Regions from separate parts of the Paenibacillus sp. FSL R7-0333 genome, predicted to be linked through region 2. Evidence: a T-box and tRNA genes for the amino acid it is inferred to sense, from the RefSeq annotation. Region 2 holds a T-box; the other holds one or more tRNA genes.

Region 1 (9,331 bases), 4.5 Mb from region 2:
ACGCAAGGTGGAATAAATAATCAGGAACTCAATAATAGGGACAGTAATTGGTATGTTAAACAACATTAAAATACTGCGCCCATAGGCGTAGAACCCTTCCCCAAGCGATGAAGCCGTAATTTCAAAAACGGCGGCGTAAAAGAACACAAAACCTATAAATTGCAGTAAAACCGTTTTGGGATGTGTTTCCTTATCAAGGATATAGAACACCATTAGGACAGCAGCAATTAAGACAAGAATGTCTTGAATAACCCATACAGGCACTACAGTTATACTACCCATTTTCTTCCTCCAATTAATTTTATTTGAATCGAATGTTTAAATAAATTATAATATCATCATGTTAGTTAAACAACAGGCTGTTCGTTTGAATTATGTTAGTTAACATACAAATCCTATTTGATTTGTTCATTAATTATTTTATTAATTAAAATTGGGGGGATAGTATGTCAGACAAAAAAACAGATCACCGGGTCAGATATACAAAAATGGTTATCAAAGAAAGCCTGTTGAAGCTGCTGACAGAGCGGTCTATCAATAAAGTTACTGTGACCGACATTTGCAGTGAAGCAAATATTAACCGCAACACCTTTTATTCACACTATGCTAATCAGTTCGAGCTTCTTTCGACGATCGAAAATGATCTTTACGAAGACATTAAGCAAGTTGGGATGAGTTCGTCCAATCCTCAAAAGCTATCTTATGAATTATGTAAGTATATAAAAGCGAATCAAACGATATGTGAGGTTCTGTTCTCCGAGCACGGCGATAAAGAATTATTAGAAAGAATCCTTTATATCAGTCACGATCTAACGATTGAGCGATGGAAACAGGAATTAAAATATTTTGATCCGCAATTATTTGAGTCCTGGTATACGTTTACCGCTCATGGCAGTATAGCCATTATTAAAAAGTGGGTGAGTAGTGGCCTGAAGGAAAGCCCGAGTAAAGTTGCAGCTTTTATTGATAAAGCCACAGAGGCAGTATCCAAGGCTTTTTATTCCGAGGAAATATAAATCATAAAAAATGAAGCGGTCCCTCTTTTTTGCGGGCCGCTTCTCTGCTCTTTTGCCAACATTCATTTTCATTCCGACTGATCCGGTTGATCTTTTGCTGCTTGTATAAGTGCGGCCTCTTTCGCTGAAAGCTCATTTATCTATTAGGCTGGAAGGGCCATTCATGGCTGTAGACATCGGATATCTTTTCCAGCACTTGCTTATCATATTATGTGAATTTCAATTCACGACTGAGGTTGTCCGCCGCATGGACTGCGCCTTGTTCGTGCCGGGTCAAGATATGCTTGAAATCCGGCTGATGTACCATCGCATCATAAATATAGAGCACATTTCCGCCAGGATAACCGAATACGCACTCTACGCCTTTCTGCAGCAAGCCGCGCAAAAGCACCTCCGAACCGGTGATATATTCCCCTGCTGGCATGGTTGTTTCATTCGTCATTCCTAATTGCTGTTCCATGGGGCAGCCTCCTTTGCAAAATAAAACCCCTTTCCTCCTGAGCAAACTGACAGCCGTCAGCTCGTACAGGGACGGAAGGGGAATGTTTCGCGGTACCACCCAGGTTTACTGCAATCTCGCTTTCTGATAGTAGCATAGACTCGATTTTTCTCAAATCGAATGAATACCTTTATGCTCAGATGAGAGGTACGTTAGCGATAGAAGTCAACCATATCTCCAAACAACTGTTTAATAAATTCAAGCTCGCTTTCGTTATATTTCCCCAAAAATTCGTACATTCTTTGCTTTTCCTTCGCATGAAGCTCATCATGAGCAGCAAATAGCTTTTTGCCGACAGACGTTAGCCGAAAATACACTTCCTTTTTGTTGTCGTTGAGCTGGGCTTTTCGAACCCAACCTGCCTTTAGTAATTTATTTGCGATCTTGGAGGTATTTCCTTTGCTTAAATTTATTCTCTCCGCGATGGAAGTGAGATTGATCGGCTCCTGCTCACCGATGCACGCAATGATGTGCAGTTCCGTCATATTCAAGCTGAATTCCGATTCAATATATTTCCGGATATCCTCCAGGTATGTGGCAGTTATTCGGGTTTCATATTGCTCTTTTTGCTCAAGAAACTGAACGAAAAATTCATGAATGGCGGTTTTGTTCTTATTGGCAGTATCCATGATTATACTGGCTCCTCAACTTGTTTTTATTATTATATCATAGATTGTTCTCTGTGAAACAAATGTTCATACACTTATTAATATTGGGGTTGACAAGACAAATAGCAACAAAGTAAACTGATATTGTTTCATATGAAACAAAAGTAAAATATAATTTTCATCACACTTGTTTTAACAGGCAGTAAAAAAGGTTCCAACGAAACAATAATTGATGAAGGAGGTTTACTGGAAATACTTGACCACTTTTCAAGAGAAGATTTATAAATATGGGAATGGAGCCTACCTGCCTATGGAAATTGTGAATCCGAAGATATTGACGGACAAGGTTACATCTGTAATTTCTCATGTCGTGGTAACTACTGCCTCAAAACTGGCTTTCATCTCAGGTCAGGTTTCTGTAGATGAATCAGGAGCATTGATCGGTTCAGGGGACTATTACGCGCAAGCGATTCAAGTGTTCACCAATCTTAAATATGCATTGGAAGCCGTGCAAGCGGATCCCTTGTGCATTGCAAAAATGAATATTTTTGTCGTTAACCACAGCCCGGATTTGATTTCGATTATTTTTGAAGCCGGATTTCATGTGTTTGGCCCTAACTGGCCGAAGACAGCGAGTACCTATATAGGCGTTCAAGCACTAGCCGATCCTGAATGGCTTATCGAAATAGACGCTATCGTGATCTTCCCATAATGTATAAGAAAAGAGGTTATTGATATGAAATATGAAGTCATCCTGATCGGTGGCGGTCCTGTCGGCATGATGTTGGCTGGAGAATTGGCCTTAGCCGGTGTAAAGGTATGCGTCATTGAGCGACTAAAGGCGACAACCCCATTTTCACGTGCGCTTACCGTACATCCACGCACGCTTGAAATATTAGATATGCGTGGAGTGAAATCACAATTAATCAAGCAAGGCCGCTTACTTTCGAGAGGACATTTCGCCGGATTAGAAACTCCTTTGGATTTCTCGGCATTGGATTCTTCTTCCAATCATACCCTCTTTTTACCGCAGAGTGAGACGGAGAAGGTGCTGGAGGACTGGACTCTTAGTCTTGGCGCGGAGGTCTTGAGAGAGGTTGAGGCTCTGTCTGTGCATCAGGATGAGAATGGGGTCAACGTTAAGATCGCGGGACCGCATGGAGAAACAACGTTAAGATCAGCTTATGTGGTAGGTACGGATGGAGCCAGAAGCTTGGTTCGCAAACACGCAAATATATCCTTTGAAGGTACAGATGCGACCTTCACGGCTATTCTGGGGGATGCCGTTCTATCTGATTTGGCTCCTATGAGTGTCATATCCCGAATTACAGAACAAGGATTGGTCAGCATCATTCCAATACATGATCATATCTATCGAGTCTTGATGATCGATATGGAGAGACGTAACGTCTCCAAGGATGAGAGCGTTACATTGGAAGAGTTTCGTTCATCGCTCATCCGTACGACCGGAAGCGACCTGGGATTGAACGATGTGAAATGGATGTCCCGATTTGGAAATGCTACACGGCAAGCGGGACGCTATCGGAATGGTAGATTGTTCTTGGCGGGAGATTCGGCGCACATTCATTTTCCCGCTGGTGGACAGGGAATGAACGTCGGCTTACAAGAAGCGATGAACCTAGGCTGGAAGCTTGCAGGAGCAATCAAAGGCTGGGCTCCAGACTGGCTATTAGACAGTTATCATGCCGAACGTTTTCCATGGAATACGGCCTTGCTCCGGAATACCGAGGTCCAAACCCTGCTTCTGGACGTGACGCCTCTCATCACGGAGCTGCGAAGCATGCTGGCTAATCTGATTCAAATACCGGAGGCTAATTATCAAATCGCTGCACAAATTTCCGCCCTGGACGTACATTATGCACCCGACGCTGAAGCGCGTTCCCATCCTTTAAACGGGAAACGTTTCAAAGATCTAAGCTTAAAGCTGAAAGACGGGCAATTAATTAACTCCTATCCACTCCTGCACAAAGGTACTTTTCTTCTGTTGCATTTCCATTCTAATGAACAGAATAGCGGTCAATGGGAAACGTATAGCAACCTTCAAGTTGTACATGCCTCTTTAGCTGAGGCTGACGCGGATTGGAACGACGTCCACACGGCGCTTATTCGGCCGGATGGACATATTGCCTGGGCGATTTCTCTATCCGATCCAAATCCAATTCAAACCATAAAAGAAGGAATCATTCGCTGGTGTGGAGACATTACCGTGTAGTAATTCGGGATAAACTAAAATCACGCAGTGTTGTCTTGCTAGGATCGAAGCCAAGGAACTCCCGGTGGCGCTCGTTATCCATGACCGGCCGGCGGAGTTGGCGACTGGAGGAACTTTTGCGGTAGGGGAAATGATCCAGAAAAATAAGAACAGCCCATTAGATTTTTCATCTAATGGGCTGTTCTTACTAAAAATAATACCGGCGAGAGGACTCGAACCTCCACGGTTTCCCACTCGATTTTGAGTCGAGCGCGTCTGCCATTCCGCCACGCCGGCGTATACATATATAATTTCCAGAAAAAAAATAATGGAGGTGCCACCCAGATTTGAACTGGGGATAAAGCTTTTGCAGAGCTTTGCCTTACCACTTGGCTATGGCACCACATGAAATGGAGCGGACGACGGGAATCGAACCCGCGACCCTCGCCTTGGCAAGGCGATGCTCTACCGCTGAGCCACGTCCGCATATAATGGCTGGGGATATAGGAATCGAACCTATGAATGACGGAGTCAAAGTCCGTTGCCTTACCGCTTGGCTAATCCCCAATATATTTTTTAAAAGAAAATGGGGCGACCGATGGGTCTCGAACCCACGAATGCCGGAACCACAATCCGGTGCGTTAACCCCTTCGCCACGGTCGCCATGTGAAGCTTTTAAGTTGTATTGCTATGTAATTCTTATAAAAGAAATGGGGCGACCGATGGGTCTCGAACCCACGAATGCCGGAACCACAATCCGGTGCGTTAACCCCTTCGCCACGGTCGCCATATGATTCTTTTATATGAAATTACTTGGCAGGGGCAGCAGGAATTGAACCCACACCAACGGTTTTGGAGACCGTTGTTCTACCTTTAAACTATGCCCCTAAAAAATGGTGGAGGCTGATGGATTCGAACCACCGAACACGTACGTGAGCAGATTTACAGTCTGATGCGTTTGGCCACTTCGCTAAGCCTCCACGGTATGGTGCCGGCGAGAGGACTTGAACCCCCAACCTACTGATTACAAGTCAGTTGCTCTACCAATTGAGCTACACCGGCATATTAAGTTGTGTATGGTGGCGCGGGAGGGAATCGAACCCCCGACACAAGGATTTTCAGTCCTTTGCTCTACCGACTGAGCTACCGAGCCATAAAAGTATTTTTGTAAAGATGGCGGAACCGACGGGATTCGAACCCGCGATCTCCTGCGTGACAGGCAGGCATGTTAGGCCAACTACACCACGGTTCCAAATTGGTTGCGGGGGCAGGATTTGAACCTGCGGCCTTCGGGTTATGAGCCCGACGAGCTACCGGGCTGCTCCACCCCGCGTCATTGAACAAAATCTATTCGATTAAGATAGATGGTGGAGGCTGAGGGGTTCGAACCCCCGACCCTCTGCTTGTAAGGCAGATGCTCTCCCAGCTGAGCTAAGCCTCCATGTATCAGTTCAAAAAAAATGGTGACTCGTATGGGATTCGAACCCATGTTACCTCCGTGAAAGGGAGGTGTCTTAACCCCTTGACCAACGAGCCATGCTGTGTAAAAAGTATTGCTACGGAGAGAGAGGGATACTCTTCACTTCGTTACGAGATTGCGAAGCAGTGCTAACGAAGCCTATGCTCCAACGAACCACTTAGGGTTCTCATCCCTATTCAAAGAAGTATTGCTACGGAGAGAGAGGGATTCGAACCCTCGAGACGCTTGTGGCGCCTACACGATTTCCAATCGTGCTCCTTCGGCCAAACTCGGACACCTCTCCATATGGCTCCCCGAACAGGACTCGAACCTGTGACAACTCGATTAACAGTCGAGTGCTCTACCAACTGAGCTATCAGGGAATATACATATCAGACTTGATCGCCTGAAAACTGAATCCGAAACGAATCTGCGAATTATTTTTTGGATAAGCCCTCGACCGATTAGTATTGGTCAGCTCCATGCATTGCTGCACTTCCACCTCCAACCTATCTACCTCGTCGTCTTCAAGGGGTCTTACATACTGGGAAATCTCATCTTGAGGGGGGCTTCACGCTTAGATGCTTTCAGCGCTTATCCCGTCCGTACGTAGCTACTCAGCCATGCTCCTGGCGGAACAACTGATGCACCAGCGGTACGTCCATCCCGGTCCTCTCGTACTAAGGACAGCTCCTCTCAAATTTCCTGCGCCCACGACAGATAGGGACCGAACTGTCTCACGACGTTCTGAACCCAGCTCGCGTACCGCTTTAATGGGCGAACAGCCCAACCCTTGGGACCTACTTCAGCCCCAGGATGCGATGAGCCGACATCGAGGTGCCAAACCTCCCCGTCGATGTGGACTCTTGGGGGAGATAAGCCTGTTATCCCCAGGGTAGCTTTTATCCGTTGAGCGATGGCCCTTCCATGCGGTACCACCGGATCACTAAGTCCGACTTTCGTCCCTGCTCGACTTGTAGGTCTCGCAGTCAAGCTCCCTTATGCCTTTGCACTCTGCGAATGATTTCCAACCATTCTGAGGGAACCTTTGAACGCCTCCGTTACTCTTTAGGAGGCGACCGCCCCAGTCAAACTGCCCGCCTGACACGGTCCCCGTACCCGCTAAGGGCACTAGGTTAGAACCTAGATACGATCAGGGTGGTATCCCAACGGCGCCTCCGCAGAAGCTTGCGCTCCTGCCTCCACGGCTCCCACCTATCCTGTACAGATCGTACCCAAATTCAATATCAAGCTGCAGTAAAGCTCCATGGGGTCTTTCCGTCTTGTCGCGGGTAACCTGCATCTTCACAGGTATTAAAATTTCACCGGATCTCTCGTTGAGACAGCGCCCAAGTCGTTACGCCATTCGTGCGGGTCAGAATTTACCTGACAAGGAATTTCGCTACCTTAGGACCGTTATAGTTACGGCCGCCGTTTACTGGGGCTTCGGTTCACAGCTTCGGATTGCTCCTAACCGCTCCCCTTAACCTTCCAGCACCGGGCAGGCGTCAGCCCGTATACTTCGCCTTACGGCTTCGCACAGACCTGTGTTTTTGCTAAACAGTCGCTTGGGCCTTTTCACTGCGGCCCCCTCGGGCTATTCACCCTACCGAGGCACCCCTTCTCCCGAAGTTACGGGGTCATTTTGCCGAGTTCCTTAACGAGAGTTCTTCCGCGCGCCTTAGAATTCTCTTCTCGCCTACCTGTGTCGGTTTGCGGTACGGGCACCTTCTCCTGGCTAGAGGCTTTTCTTGGCAGTGTGAGATCATGACCTTCGCTACTGTAATTTTCGCTCCCCATCACAGCCCAGCCTTAACGATGTGCGGATTTGCCTGCACACCAGCCTCACTGCTTAGACGGACATATCCATCAGTCCGCGTCACTACCCTCCTGCGTCACCCCATCGCTCATAGCGGATTACGGTGGTACAGTAATTTCAAACTGTTGTCCTTCGACTACGCCTGTCGGCCTCGCCTTAGGTCCCGACTTACCCTGAGCGGACGAGCCTTCCTCAGGAAACCTTGGGCTTTCGGCGGATCAGATTCTCACTGATCTTTTCGTTACTCATACCGGCATTCTCACTTGTATGCTGTCCAGCGCTCCTTACGGTACACCTTCAACCTACATACAACGCTCCCCTACCCCAGATGCAAAGCATCTAGCCATAGCTTCGGTGGTGTGTTTAGCCCCGTTACATTTTCGGCGCAGAGTCACTCGACCAGTGAGCTATTACGCACTCTTTCAATGGTGGCTGCTTCTAAGCCAACATCCTGGTTGTCTGTGCAACTCCACATCCTTTCCCACTTAACACACACTTGGGGACCTTAGCTGATGGTCTGGGCTGTTTCCCTTTTGACAATGGATCTTAGCACTCACTGTCTGACTCCCGGCAAGAAGTAAATGGCATTCGGAGTTTGACTGAGCTTGGTAACCCTTGCGGGCCCCGCACCCAATCAGTGCTCTACCTCCACCACTCCATTCACCGAGGCTAGCCCTAAAGCTATTTCGGGGAGAACCAGCTATCTCCGAGTTCGATTGGAATTTCTCCGCTACCCCCACCTCATCCCCGCATTTTTCAACATGCGTGGGTTCGGGCCTCCAGTGCGTGTTACCGCACCTTCACCCTGGACAGGGGTAGATCACACGGTTTCGGGTCTACGTCCACATACTTAGTCGCCCTATTCAGACTCGCTTTCGCTGCGGCTCCGGCTTCTCACCTTAACCTTGCATGTTAAACGTAACTCGCCGGTTCATTCTACAAAAGGCACGCCATCACCCATAAAGAGGGCTCTGACTTTTTGTAAGCACACGGTTTCAGGTTCTATTTCACTCCCCTTCCGGGGTGCTTTTCACCTTTCCCTCACGGTACTGTTTCACTATCGGTCGCCAGGTAGTATTTAGCCTTAGCAGATGGTCCTGCTGGATTCATACGGGGTTTCACGTGCCCCGCACTACTCGGGATCCGTCTCGGAGAGAACACAGTTTAGGCTACAGGGCTTTTACCTCTATCGCGGGCCTTTCCAGACCTCTTCACCTACCATATTCCTTTGTAACTCCATGTGAGACGTCCCACAACCCCAAGAGGCAAGCCCCTTGGTTTAGGCTGTTCCGCGTTCGCTCGCCGCTACTGACGGAATCACTATTGTTTTCTCTTCCTCAGGGTACTTAGATGTTTCAGTTCCCCTGGTCTGCCTCTGCGTATCCTATGTATTCAGATACGAGTAACTGCGAATTACCACAGCTGGGTTTCCCCATTCGGACACCCCCGGATCAAAGCTTGCTTACAGCTCCCCGAGGCAGTTTCGTTGTTCGCCACGTCCTTCGTCGGCTCCTGGCGCCTAGGCATCCTCCGTGTGCTCTTAGTAGCTTAACCAATGCGTTTTCCGTTAGGAAAACCGCTTAGCATCGCCATTAATTCAAAACTTGTTTACACAAGTTCAGCTTAAAGGAATGTTCTAAAACGCAAATTCGTTTCGGTATCCAGTTTTCAAGGATCAAATTAAAGATGAGAGCTTAAACTCTCAAAACTGACCAACG
Region 2 (9,331 bases):
CTGAAGCTGGTTCTTGGCCAGCTCGCTGCCGATGATTACGCCTATTTTGCCTTTTCCACCGGTCGTCTTCACTACCATGCGCCCCAGCGCCTCACCGGCAGCTACATTGTCAGTGCCCACATAGGCCAGTCTCCGGCTGGCCGGAGCATCCGTGTCAATCGTGATCACCGGAATCCCCCGGTTCACGGCCTTATCAATCACCGGCGTGAACTTCTCGTCGTTGAGCCCCTGGACGATGATGGCATCCGCTTTAGCGGCAATCGCTTTTTCCAGCAGGCTGATCTGCTCCTCCATGTTATTGCGCACCGGTCCCGTGAATTCGATCTCTATCCCGTATTTCGCTGCGGCCTCTGCGGCCCCCTTCTCGACCATTTCCCAGTACGGGTGATACCGCTCCTGCTCGATCAGCACAATATGATATCCGGGCTTGTCCTGACTGGGCTGGCCGCTTAATTCCTTAACGATATTGCCCATCCGGGCAGAATGATGCGCGAAGCCTATAAACAAATATGACAACAGTATAAAAAGCACAATAACCCCAACGCCGCTGACCCATTTCTTATCCATCCCGTTCACCTCAACCAACATCCTACCCCTGGTTGTAACCGGTTGCAATAGTAATTGTGTTAAGGGTTCATTATGTAGCCGGGAGCGTCAGACTAATGCTTTCTTCGTAGATGTGTTCGAACTCATTTAGCTCACATTTGGTGGATTCAAGGGCACTTGTGCTCTTCATTTACTCATTTAGCTAACTTCTGGTGGATTCAGTAGCACTTGTGCTCTTCATTTGCTCATTTGACTAACTTCTGGTGAATTCAGGGGCACTAATGCTCTTCATTTGCTCATTTGGCTAACTTCTGGTGGATTCAAGGGCACTTGTGCTCTTCATTGCAGCCTGGGCTCGCCAAATGTTGCATTTTTTGCAGGATTCCTACCGGATTGCAGCTTGAGAACACCTAATGTTGCATTTTTTGCAGGAATGTTACCAGTGGAGCGGTCATTGGCTGAAATATGTTGCATTCTAGGCAGTATTTCCCATAATTTGCTGCCTCAGAGGTACGAATGTTGTATTTAGTGCAGGATTGGTGCAATACTTCACTTCAGCCAACTTTAGAGCAGCAGCCCCCCTTGCAGTCCCCCTAAGGAGGAATCCTTCCCCCATCCCTGCACAGCAGAAAAAGCCGTTCTAAGCATTCCTGCTTACAACAGCTCTTCCTGTGATGCATCCGCCATTCAACTGTCCTGTTCGATCAGTTGAATCCATTCATTATATTCACTCTGTAGCTTGGAATATTCCGCCTGCAAGCTGCGATGCTCCTGGGACAGCTTCTCCAGCTCTCCCTGCTGCAGCTCGAACTGGGCCTGAACCAGCCGCAGCTGGCCTTGGACCATCTCATAGCTCTCGCCGATCTCATCCAGCTGCTGCGCCGCCTCAGTACGTGAGCGGCTGACTGCTTCCGCCTGAGCCTCGGCTTCCCCGGCCTCCTGCTGCCAGATCTCAATCTCCTCACGCAGCTGTGCTTCCTGCTCATTCCACTGCTGCTCGCGCTGTTGAAGCTCCTCAACTTTCTGCTTCCAGGTAGCTTCGTACTCCCGGGTCTCACGGAGTGCTTCCTGCTGCTCCGCCGACGCAGCGGCAGCTTCACGGCCTGCCTCGTATAGCTCTTCCATTCGCCGCGCAGCTTCCTCGCCTTCAGCTTCCAGCAGCTCGCAGCGTTCCTTTAACTGCTCCCCGTCCTGCAGAATCTCATCGTACTGGGCGATAAGTTCCTCGTAACGGCCGCGCAGCGCAGCCAGTTCCTTGCGGGCTGCTTCTGCCGCCTCCTGCTGAACAGCAAGCTCCTGCTCCGCTTCGGCACGCAGACGCGCCTCCTGATCAAGCTGCTGAACCATTCCGTCTGCCTGTCCGCGAAGAGTCTCCACTTCGCGCTGCAAGGCTGCCGACTTCTCCCCTTCTTCCAGAAGGTTCATCTCCAGTTCGCTGATATCCTCCATATGCTTGTTCGCACGTTCCTGCCAGGATGCCGCTTCCTCTGCCGTACGGTCGAATTCGACCTGTGTCCGGCTGAGCTGATCTGCGGTCTCCCGCAGCGATGTGCGCAGTGCTGCCGCTTCTTCCTGCGTCAGCTCATAACGCTGGCGCAGCCCTTCCAGTTCATCGTTCAGCAGATTGCCAAGCTCCTTAGTAGTATGCAGCTCCTCCTGCGCTTCACTTAGCTTGCCCTCTACATCCCGAAGTTCGCTGCGGATATCCACCGCCTCGCTCTGTGTAGCCGCAACCTGATTACGCAGCTCATCCAGTTCTTCGTTCAACAGGGTGCCGAGCTCGCTCGCCGTGTGCAGTTCCTCCAACGCAGCGCTTAGCTTGCCCTCTGCGTCCCGCAGTTCGCTGCGGAGCGTTTCGGCCTCGCTTTGCGCAGCTGCAACCTGCTGGCGCAGCCCTTCCAGCTCTTCGTTCAGCAGGGTGCCCAGCTCGTTCGCCGTGCTCAGCTCTTCCAGCGCAGCGCTTAGCTTGTCCTCTGCTTCCCGCAGCCCGCTCCGGAGCGCTTCCGCCTCGCTCTGCGAAGCCGCAGCCTGCTTGCGCACTTCCTCCAGCGCCGCATTCTGCTGCTCTCCTTGCTCAGCGGCAAGCTTCAGCTCTTCGCCAAGCTGCTCCTCCCGCTTCAGCACAGCTTCGTACTGCGCCAGCAGCGTCAGCCGCGCATCGCGTTCACCCTTAAGCCCGGCTTCCGCCGCACGCAGCCGGGACTGGAGCTGCCCGGTTCCGCCGCGCAGCTCGCCAAGCTGCTTCTCCAGCTCCTGAAGCTGCTGCTTGTGCCGGTGCTCCTGCGTCCCCTGGGACTGCCGCAGCTCCTTGTTCTTGGCCAGCTCCTTCTCAAGCGCTTCCCGCTCCCCGGTAAGCTCACTTGTGAGCGCAGCCTTGGTATCAGCCAGCTCCTTGCTTAACGTGGAGCGGATCTCCACGATCTCGCTGCCCATCGACTCCCGGGTCTCATGCAGCTCCTGCTCCAGGGCAGACAACGTCTCTGTCTTCTCGCGGATCAGTGTCTCGCGCAGCTGCTCCAATTCCTGCTGATGGGCAGCCTTCATCTCTTCCAGCTGCTGCAGCCGCATGGCTTCTGCGGCTTCCAGCTCCTGACGCACTGCCTCGCGGCCTGCAGCCTGCTCTGCTTCATGGCCCTCGCGCAGCGCCTTAAGCTCATCCTCGCGTGCCTTCAGCTCCTGCACCAGCTGCTCGCGGCCGGCGGCCGCAGCCTGCTTCTCTTCCTCCAGCAGCTGGGCATGCAGCTGCCTCTCCTGCTCCTGCTGCTCCAGATGCCTGGAGCGTTCTTCTTCGGCAGCGGCAATCAGCCGCGCCGCCTCTTCCTTCGCAGCCGCTTCCAGCTTCTCATATTCTTCCTGCTGTTCACGCTGCGCTTCCTGAAGGCGTGACACCTCCACTCGAAGCTCGGTACGTTCACCGGTCAGCATATTCAGCTCATTCTTGAAATCCTGAACCTGGATTGCCTGCTCTGCCATATGTACAGCTGTAAGCACCGCAATCCGCGGCGTATCCAGTCTGGAATGTGATTTCGATATTGCACGCATATGCTCATCGACATGACGGGCGACTTGTTTCATATATTCTGTGCTGCTTCCTACAAGCTTGTAGGAAGTTCCGTATATCTCCACGGCGACACGGGTCCGGTCCATAGCCACAGTTGTGCCCTCCTTTGTATGTGTGCGGATTCTAAGTTGGTTTCTTTGCTCTTGCTCCTATTGTAGCGTGATTTCCTGACCTTTGGCAAAAGCACGCGTCCATTGCATTTATTTGCATGTTCCTCCGCACTTCACAAGGGTACAGAAAAGCCGCAGGGAATCTCTGTTTCTAAATGGATTCGCTGCGGCTTTGCACAATTCCTGCTATTTTCTTAATTCTGCACCAAAAGTTTGTTCAAGGGCAGAGACCACTTTGTCATGCACTTCCACAACCTCTTCGTCAGTCAGCGTATGCTCGGTATGGCGGTACAGGAGCGACAGGGCAACACTCTTCTTGCCTGCCTCCATCTTGCCTCCTGTGTAGATATCGAATACCTGCACATTTTGCAGCAGAGTGCCACCGTGCTCACGGATCGCCGCGATCAGGTCACCTGCCGGAACCGTATCATCGACTACCACCGCAATGTCCCGCTCCATGCCCGGGAAGCGGTGAAGCTCGCTGTACTGCAGCCCGGCGCGTGCCGCATCATAGAGCGGCTGCAGCAGGACTTCGGATACATAGGTATCCTCCAGATCCATCCGGCGTTGCAGCTCGGGATGAATCTGCCCCATCGAACCGATCTTCACACGGCCCTCTGCCTGAAGCAGATAGATGGAAGCGGAGCGTCCCGGATGATAGCCTTCAGGCGCATCCCCTTCATAGACTACGCGATCCGTAAGGCCCAGATGCGCAAATACAGTCTCCAGCGCACCCTTAAGGTCGAAGAAATCCACCGGCTCGGCAGTCACGTTCCACTGCTTGGCTGCACGCGTTCCGCTCAGCAGCAGCCCCAGCACCGGCAGCTCACTCGGCTGGCGGGTAAGGACTTCTTCCTCCGTGAAGAAGACGTTGCCGATTTCGAATAACGCCAGATCGCCTTGGCGGCGGTTCGTATTGTAGAGGGCAATCTCCAGCAGCTGCGGCAGCAGGCTGGTACGCAGCACGCTGCGCTCCTCGCTCATCGGCATCGCCAGCTTCACTGACTGTTTGCCTTCCGCCAGCATAGGGAAGAGCGTGCTCTGCTCCGGCTGGATGAAGGAATAGCCCATAACCTCCTGATATCCGCCCAGCGAGAGCATGCGGCGCAGCTCGCGGCGCAGAGATTGCTGTCTGGTAAGCGCGCCCGGTGTTGTTGTGCCTTCGATCAGGGTGGTCGGGATGTTGTCGTAGCCGTACAAGCGGGCGATCTCTTCAATCAGATCCACATCCTGCGTAATGTCTCCGCGCCGTGTCGGCACCTCGACCTCGACGATTCCCTGAGCCGCATCACCGCACTTGAAGTGCAGGCGTCCGAACAGGGTTTTCACTTCCAGCAATGACAGATCTGTCCCGAGATAGCGGTTCAGCTTCTCCAGCGATAAGTTCAGCACCTTCTCCTGAGCAGCGGCGCTGCCGGCTTGGACAATCCCTTCATGCACCGTTCCTCCGGCATACCGGGCAATCAGTGCAGCCGCGCGGTTAAGCGCAGGGATGACCGCATTCGGGTCGACTTCCTTCTCGAACCGCTGGGACGCTTCCGAGCGCAGACCGAGCTGACGCGAGGTCTTGCGTACCGTTCCACCATCGAATTTGGCTGATTCCAGTACGATATTAACGGTGTCTGCGGTAACCTCTGTAGACAGTCCGCCTATCACTCCGGCCAGGCCAATTGCGCCTGAGCCGTCGGCAATGACCAGCATCTGCGGTGCAAGCTTGCGCTCTTGTCCGTCAAGGGTAACCAGTCCTTCCCCTTCACGGGCAAACCGTACACCGATGGTTCCGCCCTGGAGCTGCCCGCCGTCAAATGCATGCAGCGGCTGTCCGTATTCCAGCATCACATAGTTGGTGATGTCTACGATATTGTTAATCGGACGTACCCCGGCCGCCATCAGGCGGTTCTGAATCCACAGCGGGGACGGCGCGGTCTTCACTCCGGCAATATAACGCACGGCATAATGGCTGCAGAATGCCTCATCCTCAATCGTAACCGTGATGGAGTCCGCTGCCTTCCCGCCCGTTTCCACAAGCTCTGCCGCCGGATCAGCCAGCTTCAGCTCACGGCCCAGTACCGCACTTACCTCATAAGCGGCACCGATCATGCTCAGGCAGTCGGAACGGTTCGGCGTTAGATCGAAATCAAGAATTTCGTCATTCAGTCCAAGCACCTTGAGAATATCCTGGCCCACCTCGGTCTGTTCCGGCAGCACGAGAATGCCCTCCTGCAGCTCTTTGGGCAGCAGCTTGTCGTTCAGGCCCAGCTCTTTGGCCGAGCAGATCATCCCCTGCGACAGCACGCCGCGCAGCTTGGCTTTTTTGATCTCCAGGCCCGGCAGCTTGGCACCTACCAGCGCGACCGGAACCTTCTGGCCCGCTGCGACATTCTTCGCTCCGCAGACGATCTGCAGATCCTCGCCCTGCCCGGCATCGACAATACAGATATTCAGCTTATCGGCGTCCGGGTGCTTTTCTTTGGATTTCACGTAGCCGGTCACAATCCCGGAGATCCCTTTGTTGCGGCGTTCTACTCCGTCAATCTCAATGCCGGCGGTGGTGATTTTGTCCGCCAAGTCATCTGCGGTCACCCCTTCCAGCGATATATAATCGGCCAGCCAGGCGGTTGATACTTTCATAATCGCACACTTCCTTTTTGTTTCAGATGTATTGATCTCCATGCCGGCCTGCGCCGGGGCGCGGAAGCGGATATAAACAAGCCCACGTCAACTTCGCGCAAAAAAATTCTGCATTGCAGTGTTCCTACAGAGAATATTTGGACTTCCGGCCGCTGTTGTGTTTGGATTTCCTGATTAGAACCGCTTCTCGCGGTAGAAATCCAAACACAAAGGCGGACGCTACCGCTCCTACAGTTCCAAAATTCCCCTCCGGTCCTTCAATCGCAGTCATTTAATTAGCACTGCCGTCATCCCTCCGGCTTAACAATATCCGTCCAACACGCTCCCGCGCACACCCGCCAAATCCCTAAATACCCTTGAACTGCTTCACAAATCCCATATCATTCGTGTAGAAGTAGCGGATGTCATCGATACCGTATTTCAGCATCGCGATCCGCTCAGCGCCCATGCCGAACGCGAAGCCGCTGTAAACTTCCGGATCGTATCCGCCCATCCGCAGCACATTCGGGTGCACCATACCGGCACCGAGAATCTCCAGCCAGCCGCTCTGCTTGCAGAGACGGCAGCCATCGCCGCCGCATTTGAAGCAGCTTACATCCACCTCAACGCTAGGCTCGGTGAACGGGAAGAAGCTGGGGCGCAGACGGATACCCGCGCTAGGGCCGAACATCTCCTTGGTGAACTGCTGCAGGGTACCCTTCAGGTCGCTCATGCGGATATTGCGGCCGATGACCAGGCCTTCAATCTGATGGAACTGGAAGGAGTGGGTCGCATCGTCATCGTCGCGGCGGAAGACTTTGCCGGGACAGATGATTTTGACCGGAGACTCCCCGTTCGCCGCCTGCATGGTACGCACCTGTACCGGCGAGGTCTGGGTACGCATCAGAATATCATCCGTGATATAGAAGGAATCCTGCATGTCCCGGGCCGGATGGTTCTTCGGCAGGTTCAGCGCCTCAAAGTTGTAGTAGTCCGTCTCCACCTCCGGTCCTTCAGCGATCCGGAAGCCCATGCCGATGAAGATATCCTCGATCTCCTGGAGCACCCGGCTCAGCGGATGAATCCCGCCCTGCGGCAGGCCGCGGCCCGGCAGGGTTACATCGACCTTCTCCGCATTCAGGCGGCTCTCTGTCTCCTGCTGCTGGAACAGCTCCTGCTTGGCGCTGATCACCTCTTCAATGGCGCTGCGCACCAGATTGGCCACCTGGCCGATCACCGGACGCTCCTCCGCGCTTAATCCGCCCATACCGCGCAGAACCTCTGTCAGCTCGCCTTTTTTGCCAAGGTATTTGACGCGCAGGTCATTCAGAATCTGCGGATCGTTTACCGCCTGCAGCTTCGTCAGCGCCTCAGCCTTCAGTGCTTCCAATTTGTCTTTCATGGCTTGTACTGCCCCCTCAAATCTCGTATTGTTCAACAAAAAAAGGCCTTTCCTCCCGGTAAAGGGACGAAAAGACCGTGGTACCACCCTTGTTAGACGGCCGTACGCTTCCCTTAAGAGCACTATTCCCTCTTTCGGTGCGGCAAAGACCTGTCTCACTTTATACAGAAATAACGGTCTGCGGCCGGTCCCCCCTACTAGCGCTCTTCAAGCACATTCAGGGAACTGCTCCGGAGTGAACTTCGGCAGCTCTGCTCTCTTAGAAACGCTCTCAATCTGCGGCGCTTCCTCCCTGTAAGCCAGGCACTGCGTACTCTTCTCCATCATTGCATGTATGCGGATTATAACCTCTGCACTTCGATCCTCCACTTGGGAAGATATGCCCATCTATTATATGCAAAAACAGCCAGTTTGACAAGCCGCATAAATTCCGCTTATTTTTTATCTTTTTTTAAGCTCCCTTTAAGCTTCAGCACGGTTTGACGGCTTTTTTTTCAGCGGACATTCAGTCAATGTTGATATTTTCCCTTAAGAGATCACACAAGGAGGAAATTACATGCTTACACGAAAAAAAGCATTTGTTCTGCTGCTGCTCAGCACATTTGCCGCAAGTCAAACCGCAGGAAGCCCGGGAACCGCGGCCTATGCCGCTTCATCCGGTTCAACGGCTGCCACAGCAGCAAGCGCGGTCACGGAAGTCTCCACACTTAACGGTCTAAGTGCGCTCAAGCTCGGCACCGCGCTTCAGGTGAAGCTGAGCCATGTAGGGATTCAGAGCCAAACCGGCGGTAATATTCTCACCTACACGCTTACCTATACCAACACCGCCGGCAGCAGCGTCAATCTGGCAGACTATTTCTCCAAAATTATAACTGCGGGCGGCAGCATCATTAAGGGAATTCCGGTCAGCGCAGACAGTGCGGTCAAGAAAATCCCTGCTAAACAAAGCACCAGTCTTACATACTATGCGAATATTGGAACCGCCGCCTCAGTCAAAGGACTCAAAATCAACATCTACGGCTGGAATTTCAGCGCCGCTAATTATGAACAGCGTATAGGCACGTTCACGATTCCTTTCAATTATTCTCTGTCCTCGCTTACAGGGGAGACCCGAAAGGTTGAACTCGGCGGCATTACTGCCGGCACCAAAGCCGAATCCGTGCAAATCTACAAATATAACAGCAAAGTCTATGCCAAGGTCGGGCTTAGCCTAACCAATCTGGGTACCAAAGTGCTTACAGATCCGGGTTATACCTTGTACCTGAAATCCTCGGGCGGCTCTGTCTTCACGCTTACGCTGGATGACAGCAGCTCCGAATTCAAGCTTCAGCCTCAGGAGAAGAAGACGCTCTATTATATGACCGAGATCCCCTCCTACATGAATCTCAGCAAGATGACGCTGCAGATTGCCAAGCTGGATGAAGGACTCAAGCTGTACCTGCCTGTCTCTTCCTACGCACTTCCGGCTGCAGTAAATGCAGATTTCACTGTAGCAGCGGGCTATACCAAAAAGGTCTCCATCGACAGCAATCTGGTGGACTTGCAGTTGCTGAAGGCAAGTGTGCATGCGGATAACGGGAATGGTGTCTGGAGCTATCAGCT

Evidence for each region. The T-box of region 2 lies ahead of pheS (phenylalanine--tRNA ligase subunit alpha). A T-box ahead of a tRNA ligase gene usually reads a tRNA of that ligase, here a tRNA-Phe.
Region 1: it encodes a tRNA-Phe, which carries the amino acid that the T-box ahead of pheS (phenylalanine--tRNA ligase subunit alpha) is inferred to sense. The anticodon was not compared.

What each region holds. Positions count from the first base shown of each region.
Region 1 covers NZ_JBBOBZ010000001.1:6,212,203-6,221,533, forward strand. Annotated here, with positions in the region: gene MKY86_RS26270 (carotenoid biosynthesis protein) at 1-282, opposite strand, end outside; gene MKY86_RS26275 (TetR/AcrR family transcriptional regulator) at 447-1,016, shown strand; partial or broken gene MKY86_RS26280 (thiamine pyrophosphate-binding protein) at 1,243-1,476, opposite strand; gene MKY86_RS26285 (MarR family transcriptional regulator) at 1,668-2,144, opposite strand; gene MKY86_RS26290 (RidA family protein) at 2,380-2,835, shown strand; gene MKY86_RS26295 (monooxygenase) at 2,860-4,356, shown strand; tRNA gene MKY86_RS26300 (tRNA-Leu) at 4,554-4,632, opposite strand; tRNA gene MKY86_RS26305 (tRNA-Cys) at 4,665-4,738, opposite strand; tRNA gene MKY86_RS26310 (tRNA-Gly) at 4,747-4,821, opposite strand; tRNA gene MKY86_RS26315 (tRNA-Gln) at 4,828-4,902, opposite strand; tRNA gene MKY86_RS26320 (tRNA-His) at 4,923-4,998, opposite strand; tRNA gene MKY86_RS26325 (tRNA-His) at 5,047-5,122, opposite strand; tRNA gene MKY86_RS26330 (tRNA-Trp) at 5,150-5,223, opposite strand; tRNA gene MKY86_RS26335 (tRNA-Tyr) at 5,230-5,315, opposite strand; tRNA gene MKY86_RS26340 (tRNA-Thr) at 5,322-5,397, opposite strand; tRNA gene MKY86_RS26345 (tRNA-Phe) at 5,413-5,488, opposite strand; tRNA gene MKY86_RS26350 (tRNA-Asp) at 5,510-5,587, opposite strand; tRNA gene MKY86_RS26355 (tRNA-Met) at 5,592-5,668, opposite strand; tRNA gene MKY86_RS26360 (tRNA-Val) at 5,701-5,776, opposite strand; tRNA gene MKY86_RS26365 (tRNA-Glu) at 5,797-5,871, opposite strand; tRNA gene MKY86_RS26370 (tRNA-Ser) at 6,009-6,098, opposite strand; tRNA gene MKY86_RS26375 (tRNA-Asn) at 6,102-6,177, opposite strand; rRNA gene MKY86_RS26380 (23S ribosomal RNA) at 6,239-9,167, opposite strand.
Region 2 covers NZ_JBBOBZ010000001.1:1,733,735-1,743,065, reverse strand. Annotated here, with positions in the region: gene MKY86_RS07170 (sugar-binding protein) at 1-567, opposite strand, end outside; gene MKY86_RS07165 (hypothetical protein) at 1,234-3,699, opposite strand; gene pheT (phenylalanine--tRNA ligase subunit beta) at 3,904-6,348, opposite strand; gene pheS (phenylalanine--tRNA ligase subunit alpha) at 6,695-7,729, opposite strand; T-box leader at 7,789-8,065, opposite strand; gene MKY86_RS07150 (hypothetical protein) at 8,286-9,331, shown strand, end outside.